3 regions of the Dethiothermospora halolimnae genome follow, and region 3 is predicted to be linked to each of the others. Evidence: riboswitches for the same ligand, from Rfam matches in the RefSeq annotation. Region 3 holds a riboswitch; each other region holds the start of a gene.
The links. A riboswitch is a leader RNA that binds a small molecule or an ion and turns the genes downstream of it on or off. The one in region 3 is predicted to bind S-adenosylmethionine.
Positions count from the first base shown of each region.

Region 1 (3,287 bases), on a different contig from region 3:
AAATTTGTTTAAGTAGATGATCTGTCATACCTTTCTCATCAAATATAAAAATATTTATATCTGGGTTGTACTTAGTAAAACTTCTTTGAAGTTTATCAGGCACATCAAAGACTCCCCTTGTATCTATTAATATAATACGTTTTAATTCATATTTTCTTAATACCTTTTTAAACTTTTTCGATGCCTTTAATTCAATTTCTATGTCAAATAATTTATTATAAATCAAATTTTCCTCAAACAATTTACAATAAAACAGTATCTTTTGATTTTCATTTTCACATTTTTCTAGCTCTACCAATTTGATAAGATGTTTTTGAATTCTCTTTATATATTTTTTTATCCATGTTTTTAATTCCTCTATATCATCAATTTGATTTATAAACTCCTCTATACCTTCAAAATCTTTTTCACTACTAACTTCATCAAATGCTTTTTTAAATGATTCTAATTCAAATTTTACTTTATCTTCAGTTCTTGTTAAATAATTTTCAAATATATAATTCACTTTAGGAATAAATTTATAAGTATTATCTTTATCATAATTTATAACATATATAATATTAGTTTTAGTCTTGCCATTAATATTATCCTTGTGAATATATGTTCCAATTTCTTTATCTTGTATACACGTACTAATAATTCTTGACTTTCCTATTGTTGATCGTCCCATAAAATTTAGAACATATGTATCCTTGTCCATAACCTCTTCCCCCTTTATTTTTATATTTGAACATATAATTCAATGCCTTAATTTAATAGATTTTAAAAATATATATTAAATTAAACCTTTTAATTTGTTTATTTCTACATTTTTCACTTAAATCCCTTCAACAGTTTGTATTTTCTTATCAATTATTACTTTAATTTTCTGCATAAAAACAAAATATATTGATTCAAAACATCTATCTTACAAAATAACCCACTAGATATACCTTTATTAATTCAGTCTACTGATTCTTCCCTACTGTTAATTAATATATAATTTCATTAATCCTTCTTATAATCTGTTCTTTTTTTATTTTTTTCATTTTAAATTATACCCAAACACAATAAAAAACACCTATTCCCATAGATGCCCCTTACTCTATCTGAATATATTCTAATTTTCCTTAGTCTCTACACCACAATCTTAAAAGGCAAGTAGGTAGCTCAAACAGTTAATTTGTGTTTACGGACACCTACATGGGGTGCTGTACCATCTATCATAGCTACTTTAAGTTTTGGTACAACTACACCATCAATGGAGCCGTTATCTGATGAACAGTGATGATATTCGATATCATAACCTTTGTTTAGCATCTCTTTTCCAATACTCTTCATTAAAGATGATTTCCCTGTACCTGGTCCACCCTTTAATATAAATATCCTATTTGCATCCTTCTCTATAATATTATCATAATATGAATAGAAACCCTTTGAAGTATTTCCCCCTGGAAAAACCCTTTTAATTTTACTAGACACAATAATCAACTCCTTATTATTTGATATTCATTCTCGTTTTCATATTCTATCTAGTATATATATTATGATTTTTAATATATACATGTGTTTGTCCCATACTTTTTTATTCTAGATGTTTTTTTACTAAAAATTAAGTTTATTTATCACCAAATACTAGTATGAAATCATTTCTAAAAAAAATCTATTGACATTTGTTTTAGTTATAAGTATAATGTTAAGCAACAAATAAATACAGAACTCTTATCAAGAGAGGCGGAGGGATCTGGCCCTATGAAGCCCAGCAACCGGTGTTAATACACAAGGTGCTAATTCCAGCGGTATATGTATACCGAAAGATGAGAGAGGAATAATCGCACGTGAACCTCTTTCATTTAGAAAGTGGTTTTTCTTTTTTTTGAAAAGAAAAACCTATTGGAAGGGGTATTTCTATATCTAAAATGTTTTAGTACATTAATCTATTAAAGGGGTGGTGGTCTAATTGATAAAAGTAAATAATTTAACCAAAGTATTTAGAAATGATGATAGTGAGTTTTATGCTCTTAAAAATATAAATCTTAATATAAAAGAGAATGAGATATTTGGAATAATTGGTTTAAGTGGGGCTGGAAAATCAACACTTATTAGGACCTTTAACCGTCTTGAAGAACCTACCAGCGGAAATATAATTTTAGAAGGTAATGATATAACAAAATTTAATAAAAAGGAACTTAGAAACATGAGAAAAAAAACAGGTATGATTTTTCAACATTTCAATCTTTTAAGTTCTAGAACCGTTGCAGATAATGTGGCTTTACCCTTAGAACTTTCTGGACATAAAAAAAGTGAAATAAAGGGAAGGGTTAAGGAATTATTATCCGTTGTTGATTTGTCTGATAAGGAAAACTCTTATCCGTCACAGTTGAGTGGTGGTCAAAAACAAAGAGTGGCAATTGCAAGATCTCTAGCCAATAAACCTGATTTATTACTGTGTGATGAAGCCACATCAGCCCTTGATCCTCAGACAACAAAATCCATACTAAATCTTTTAAGAAAAGTAAAAAATGAATTTGGATTAACCATAGTTCTTATCACTCATCAAATGGAGGTAATAAAGGAAATCTGTGATAGAGTAGCCATTATTGAAGATGGTGAGATCATAGAACTTAATACAGTTGAGGAAATATTCTCTAATCCAAAAACAGAAACCGGCAAAAGTTTTGTTTCTAATATAAATCACAGTATTAAAGAAGAGCTTAATTTCCCAAAGGAGCCAAATTCTAAGGTGATTAGATTAAAATATGTTGGAGATGTATCTAAAAGACCTATTATTTCTCAAATAATAAGAAAGTTTGATATAGATGTTAATATTTTATCTGGAAATATCGATGAACTTATGACCACAAGCATTGGAAATTTGATTATACAAATATTTGGAGACAATGAAAAAATTAAAACTGTCACTGAATGGTTAAAAACTGAAAATATAAGGTTGGAGGTGATTTGGAATGGATAATTTTATCGACCTTTTACTACCGCCATTTCTAGAAACTATATACATGGTATTTGCTTCAACTCTTGCTTCATTACTTATAGGTTTTCCTTTAGGAATATTACTAGTAATCACCGAAAAAAATGGCATATGGCAAAAACCAAAACTTAATTATATCTTAGGAACAATAGTCAATGTAAGTAGATCATTTCCATTTATTATTTTAATGATTTTGGTTTTCCCTATTTCCAAGTTGATTGTTGGCACTACAATCGGCACGACTGCAAGTATTGTCCCCTTATCTATAGCAGCCTGTCCCTTTGTTGCAAGGGTTATAGAAAGTTCCTTAAAGGAAGTG
Region 1 is NZ_JBAKFX010000006.1:103,052-106,338, reverse strand. Features, by position in the region: gene V6137_RS04275 (hypothetical protein) at 1-700, opposite strand, end outside; gene V6137_RS04270 (P-loop domain-containing protein) at 1,150-1,461, opposite strand; SAM riboswitch class I at 1,699-1,803, shown strand; gene V6137_RS04265 (methionine ABC transporter ATP-binding protein) at 1,940-2,953, shown strand; gene V6137_RS04260 (methionine ABC transporter permease) at 2,946-3,287, shown strand, end outside.
Region 1: it holds a riboswitch for S-adenosylmethionine, as region 3 does, so the genes downstream of both, V6137_RS04265 (methionine ABC transporter ATP-binding protein) here and V6137_RS03285 (O-acetylhomoserine aminocarboxypropyltransferase/cysteine synthase family protein) in region 3, are expected to answer to the same signal.

Region 2 (3,287 bases), on a different contig from region 3:
TCTCTGCTTTATCCGTCTTTTCCCAAGGTAAATCAAGCTCGTCTCTACCAAAGTGTCCATAGGCAGCCACTTGCTTATAAATAGGTCTTCTTAAGTCTAAATCCTTTATTATAGCAGCAGGTCTTAGGTCAAAGTGCTTATTAACTAACTCTTCTATCTTAGACTCTTCTATTTTATTTGTGCCAAATGTATCAACTAAAACTGAAACCGGTTTAGCTACACCTATTGCATATGCAAGTTGTAGTTCACATTTATCTGCAAGTCCCGCAGCAACTATGTTTTTAGCCACATATCTAGCTGCATAGGCCGCTGATCTATCAACCTTTGTTGGATCCTTTCCTGAGAAAGCTCCACCTCCGTGTTTTGCATAGCCACCATAGGTATCAACTATTATTTTTCTTCCTGTCAATCCTGCATCCCCTTGGGGACCACCTATTACAAATCTTCCAGTTGGATTTATATAGTACTTTGTATCATCGTCTAATAATTCAGCTGGTATAATTTCTGTTACAACATGCTCTATTAAATCTTTCTCTATAGTTTCCAAATCAACATTGGGACTATGTTGTGTTGACATAACCACGGTATCAACCCTAACCGGTTTATCATCATGGTATTCAACTGTAACCTGGGTCTTACCATCGGGTCTTAGATATTGTAACTTTCCATTTTTCCTTACCTCTGATAATCTTCTTGCTAATTTATGGGCCAATGATATTGGAAGGGGCATAAGTTCATCTGTCTCATTACATGCATATCCAAACATTATACCTTGATCTCCTGCTCCCGTTAAATTTCTTTCATCTTCTTCTTTATTCTTATGCTCTAAAGCCTCATCAACTCCCATGGCAATATCTGAAGATTGTTCATCTATTGCCGTAAGAACTGCACAAGTTTCACTATCAAATCCATATTTTCCTCTAGTATATCCTATTCCTTCAATAGTCTTTCTAACAACCTTTGGTATATCAACATAACAATCAGTAGTAATCTCCCCAGAAACTAATACAAGTCCCGTTGTAACCGACGTCTCACAAGCCACCCTTGCATTTGGGTCTTTTTCAAATATTGCATCAAGTATAGAGTCTGAAACCTGGTCGCACATTTTATCTGGATGACCTTCTGTAACTGACTCCGATGTAAATAGCCATTTTCTCATTTCTTTTCCTCCTTTATTTTTATGGTTGGAGGGTCACGAATCCCCCAACAACAAGGGATTATCCATCCCTTAACTCAATGGAATTAAAAATCTTTAATAGTATAATCCTTGTAGAGCCCTAATATATTGAGGCCCAACATAGAGATTAAACCTCCCTATTATATTACATAATAAAAAAACCCTTCTAAAAAGAAGAGGTCGTTTTCACGAGTCACCTCATCTTCCAGAATCTCCATTCTGCGGGATTTAGCACCGTATAGCTTAGCCATTGGTTGCCGGGTTTCATAGGGCCCTTTCCCTCCACCGCTCTTGATAAGGCATCAAGATTTTTATTCAGTTTCTTTATATTAATATGATGATACCATATTGGTGAAATAGTGTCAATATTTTTTGTTATTGTGGAAATAAATTTTTATTCTGTTCCCCCTGCCTCTTCATAGGACAGGGGGACTGAATATATTCAGTCCCTACATTTTTTTTCTTCTTTCTTCTTTACACTTTCTTCTTTAATTACACCTCTGCAAATAAGTATTTAGCAAGCCATGTTGCCTGGGTTGTTACTAATACCATTATAATTCCTGATGTTAATATTCCTAATAATATAGCAGGAAAAGCATGCTTAAACTTTATATTAAACAGGGTTGCTGCTAAACACCCGGTCCATGCCCCTGTAGTCGGTAATGGTATGGCAACTAAAAGATATAAACCTACTATACTATATTTTTTTACCTTATCACTTCTCTTTAATGTTCTTTTCTTAATCCATGTTATTATTCCTCCAAAGGCTCCCGTTTCCCCAAAGAAATCAAACAATGGTTTTAATAATTTAAGTAAAAAAGGAACAGGTATAGTATTACCAATCACCCCTAGTATTAAACTATATAAAGGACTAAAACCAAGTACAGTAATAGCTGCTGGTATCGCCCCTCTTAATTCAGAAATAGGTGCTGCAGAAAGAAGTAATATAAATAATTCTTCCTTAAAAATTGTAATTATGCCCCCCATAATAACCTCCAATATATTCGCTTATCTCCATTACACATACATTATATATTATTATGGAAGGTAATAAAACATTCTGTTTTATTTTAACACCCTTCTTACGGTGGCATATAATAAACTTGAACTTGAAGTATTTACATTAACATTAGCATTTAAGGGCTTTGATTTGACCTAGATTAGGAAGTTATGTGATAACATTAACTTTAAATTAAGCTTGCATATTTAACATCAATGCCACCGTGGTAACAGTAAGTACTAATAATAAAGTAAGATAATAAGATCTCTTTTTCATTTATATCACTCCTATAATAAAGTTATTTTAGTAATATTATTTATTGTTATAGAAAATTTATGTATTAATATGGGATTTATTTTTATAGGTTGGGGGATTACGAATCCCCCAACAACAGGGTTAATAAGCCACAACAACAAGATGTAACGGAGAATGAATTCTCTGCTACTTCTCCAAGGATATTTTATGGCCGTCCCCCGGACAGGGCATGCCCTGTCCCTACGTTTTTATATTTCTTCTTTCTTCTTTGCCCTTTCTTCTTTAATTAAAAAGTACTATTCCCCTTTTTAAAAGCATAGTCATATCATATATAAGGGGGAATTACCTTGAAAACAAAAAAAATGGAATTAAAATATGACGATAATAATAGCACTTCTATACTTGGTGAATATATACACCCTTATTTCCATAACGAAATAGTAGTGGTTTGTATAGGAACCGATAAATGTATCGGAGACTGTTTAGGTCCCCTAGTAGGTACCATGCTTAAAAATAAAAAGTTCCCTTTTCATATATATGGAACATTAAAAAACCCTATTCATGCTATAAATATAAAGGAAAGAATAGATTATATAAAAAAGAAACATCCCTTTGGCTTTATAATAGCCATAGATGCTTGCTTAGGAGAAAAAAATGATGTGGGAAAAATTCAGATAAGAAACAAACCAATATATCCCGGAAAAGGAGTGGGAAAGAAACTCCCTTCCATTGGAGATATATCTATAATAGGGATAGTGGATATATCCCAAGGTTTCACTGGATTTAGTCTTCATAATGTACGATTATCATTGATTATGGATATGGCAGAGGTTATTGCCGATAGTTTAGTATATG
Region 2 is NZ_JBAKFX010000025.1:13,877-17,163, reverse strand. Features, by position in the region: gene metK (methionine adenosyltransferase) at 1-1,159, opposite strand, end outside; SAM riboswitch class I at 1,373-1,478, opposite strand; gene V6137_RS11110 (COG2426 family protein) at 1,670-2,164, opposite strand; gene yyaC (spore protease YyaC) at 2,780-3,287, shown strand, end outside.
Region 2: it holds a riboswitch for S-adenosylmethionine, as region 3 does, so the genes downstream of both, metK (methionine adenosyltransferase) here and V6137_RS03285 (O-acetylhomoserine aminocarboxypropyltransferase/cysteine synthase family protein) in region 3, are expected to answer to the same signal.

Region 3 (3,287 bases):
AATATCAAAAGAACCCTAAAAAAATTAAAGTGGTCCATAAAAAGTTAACAGTACCTAGCATTGAACAATATTATTTCGATATTAAACAAAGAGATAAGTTAGAGGTTCTTACCCGTTTAATGGATATGTATAGCCCTAAGTTAAGTTTAGTATTTTGTAATACAAAGAGAAAAGTTGATGAACTTGTAATAAAACTACAAGGCAGAGGGTACTTTGCAGATAAGTTACATGGAGATATGAGACAACGTCAAAGAGATAGGGTAATGAATAGTTTTAGAAATGGTAATGTCGAAGTGCTTGTTGCCACAGATGTTGCAGCTAGAGGTATAGATGTGGATGATGTGGAAGTAGTATTTAACTTTGACGTTCCCCAAGATGAAGAATATTATGTACACAGAATTGGTAGAACGGGAAGAGCAGGAAGGACAGGTAAGGCATTTACCTTCGCTGTAGGTAAAGAAATATATAAACTAAAAGATATACAAAAGTATACTAAAACTAAAATTAGAAGACAGAATCCACCATCAGCAAGTGATGTGGAGGAAGCTAAAAGTGAGATAGTGTTAAACCAAGTTAAAAATATTATAAGCAAAGAAAAACTAACTAAAGAAGTTAATCTAATAGAAAAGTTTATTGATGAAGATTATGCATCAATTGATATTGCTGCTGCTCTATTAAAATTATTAACAGATAGAACTGATAAAAATTCCGATTCTCCAGAGGCTGATTTTGGAGATACAGGAGCAGAACCCGGTATGGTACGTCTTTTTGTAAATGTAGGTAAAAAAGATAAGATAAGACCAGGGGATATCGTAGGAGCAATAGCAGGTGAAACAGGACTTAAAGGAGAATTAATCGGAGCTGTCGATATATTTGATAAATATACCTTTGTTGAGGTTCCAGAAGATAGTGGAAGAGAAGTTATTAATGTAATGAATAGAAATAAAATCAAAGGTAAAAATGTAAATATAGAACCTGCTAATAGAAAATAAATAAAAAATTGTTGACAAAGAAATTACTATATGATATTGTTATTAGCAACAAATTGGATATCCTTATTAGGAGATAGGGTAGAGAGTTAGCTCGTTGACCCTACACCAACCTACTTGATTAAGTAAGGTGGTTCTGCTAACATCGATAAGGAGGACGGTTAAAAATCCCCTTAACGATGCTTTAAGGGGATTTTTTATAATTAAATATTTATTCTTATCCAGAGAGGTGGAGGGACTGGCCCGATGAAACCCGGCAACAGCCAATCTAAAGATTGGAAATGTGCTAAATCCTGCAACTATTGGTTGAAAGATAAGAGATTTTTATAGATTGAGTCTATATAAAACACTTCTTATCTTTAGGGGGTGTTTTTTTATTATTAAAAATAAAGGAGTGCTGTATATGAGTAGAAACTATATTAATGATACCATCTGTGTTCAAGGGGGATATAAACCTAAAGTTGGAGAACCTAGAATAACTCCCATTGTTCAAAGTACCACTTACAAATATGAAGATCCAAATCATTTGGCTGATATATTTGATTTAAAAGAAGAAGGACATATGTATTCTAGAATAAGTAATCCTACAATATCTGCCTTTGAGGAAAAGATAGCTCAATTAGAAGGGGGAGTAGGGGCCCTTGCAACGGCTTCAGGTCAGGCAGCCACATTGATTTCAATATTAAACATATGTAAATCAGGAGAGCATATTATAGCTTCTTCAAACCTTTATGGAGGAACCCATACTCTATTTTCCACTACGCTAAAAAAGATGGGTATAGATGTTACATTTATAGATCCAAATCTTAGTGAAAAAGAAATATTAAGTTATGGAAGGAATAATACAAAGACCTTGTTTGCTGAGACAATAAGTAATCCATCACTAAATGTATTAGATTTTGAAAAATTTAGTAATGTAGCTAAAAAGTTAGAGGTTCCTTTTATAGTAGATAACACATTCCCAACTCCATATCTATGTAATCCATTTAAATATGGGGCAAATATAGTGATTCATTCTGCAACTAAATATATAGATGGCCATGCTACCAGTGTAGGTGGAGTAATAGTAGATGGAGGAAACTTTAATTGGGATAATGGTAAGTTTAATGAGTTAGTTGATCCAGATCCAAGTTATCACGGTATTAGTTATATAAAAGAGTTTAAGGAACAAGCCTATATAGTAAAAGCTAGGGTACAACTTTTAAGGGATATGGGCTCTTCATTAAGTCCATTTAATAGCTTTTTACTAAACTTAGGAGTGGAAACTTTACATTTAAGAATGGAAAAGCACAGTGAAAATGCTTTAAAGCTTGCTAAATATCTAGAGTCTCATCCTAAAGTAGCATGGGTTAACTATCCTAAACTTAAAGGAAACATAAACTATGAATTAGCCAATAAATACTTAAAAAAGGGCTGTAGTGGTATGTTAACATTTGGAATAAAGGGAGGGAAGAAAAAAGCAATAGAGTTTATAGAAGAATTAGAACTGGTATCTTTAGTTATCCATTTAGGGGATGCTAGAACATCTGTGTTACATCCAGCAACTACTACCCATAGACAACTAAGTAAAGCCCAGCTAGAGGAATCTCTAGTAACGGAGGACATGATAAGGGTTTCTGTGGGGATTGAAGGAATAGAAGATATAGTTTATGACTTCGAAAGGGCACTAGAAAAAATCTAAGTGGGGTAGATGTATATGATAAAAATATTAATAGTAAATTTAATGCCTAAAAAAATAGAAACTGAAAACCAATTTTTAAATATCTTTAATAATGTTCCCTTTAAAGTAAAAATAGATTTTCTATTTATGGAAAGCTATAGACCTAAGAATTGTGATATAAATTACTTGAAAGAAAATTATAAGAGTTTTAAAGATATAAAAAAGAACAAATACGATGGTATGATAATAACGGGGGCTCCATTAGAAAAATTTCCCTTTGAACAAGTGAGTTACTGGGATGAGTTAGTAAATATAATGGAGTATTCAAAAACAAATATAAAAACTACCATACATATATGCTGGGGAGCTTTAGCTGGGTTGTATTATCACTATGATATACCTAAGCGTGATTTGAGTAAAAAAATATTTGGAGTATTTAAACATTATATAGTTGATAAAAGAAACAAACTATTAACAGGATTTGATGATGAGTTTTTAGTACCCCATTCAAGATTTTTCTATCTAAAGAGTGAAGATATAGATAAAGTAAAAGATTTAGACATATTGTCTAAATCAGATGAATCAGGGGTATATCTAGTAACCAATAAAGATAATAGTAGGATTTTTATGACGGGACA
Region 3 is NZ_JBAKFX010000005.1:56,300-59,586, reverse strand. Features, by position in the region: gene V6137_RS03290 (DEAD/DEAH box helicase) at 1-992, shown strand, start outside; SAM riboswitch class I at 1,053-1,144, shown strand; SAM riboswitch class I at 1,204-1,309, shown strand; gene V6137_RS03285 (O-acetylhomoserine aminocarboxypropyltransferase/cysteine synthase family protein) at 1,393-2,670, shown strand; gene V6137_RS03280 (homoserine O-acetyltransferase/O-succinyltransferase family protein) at 2,686-3,287, shown strand, end outside.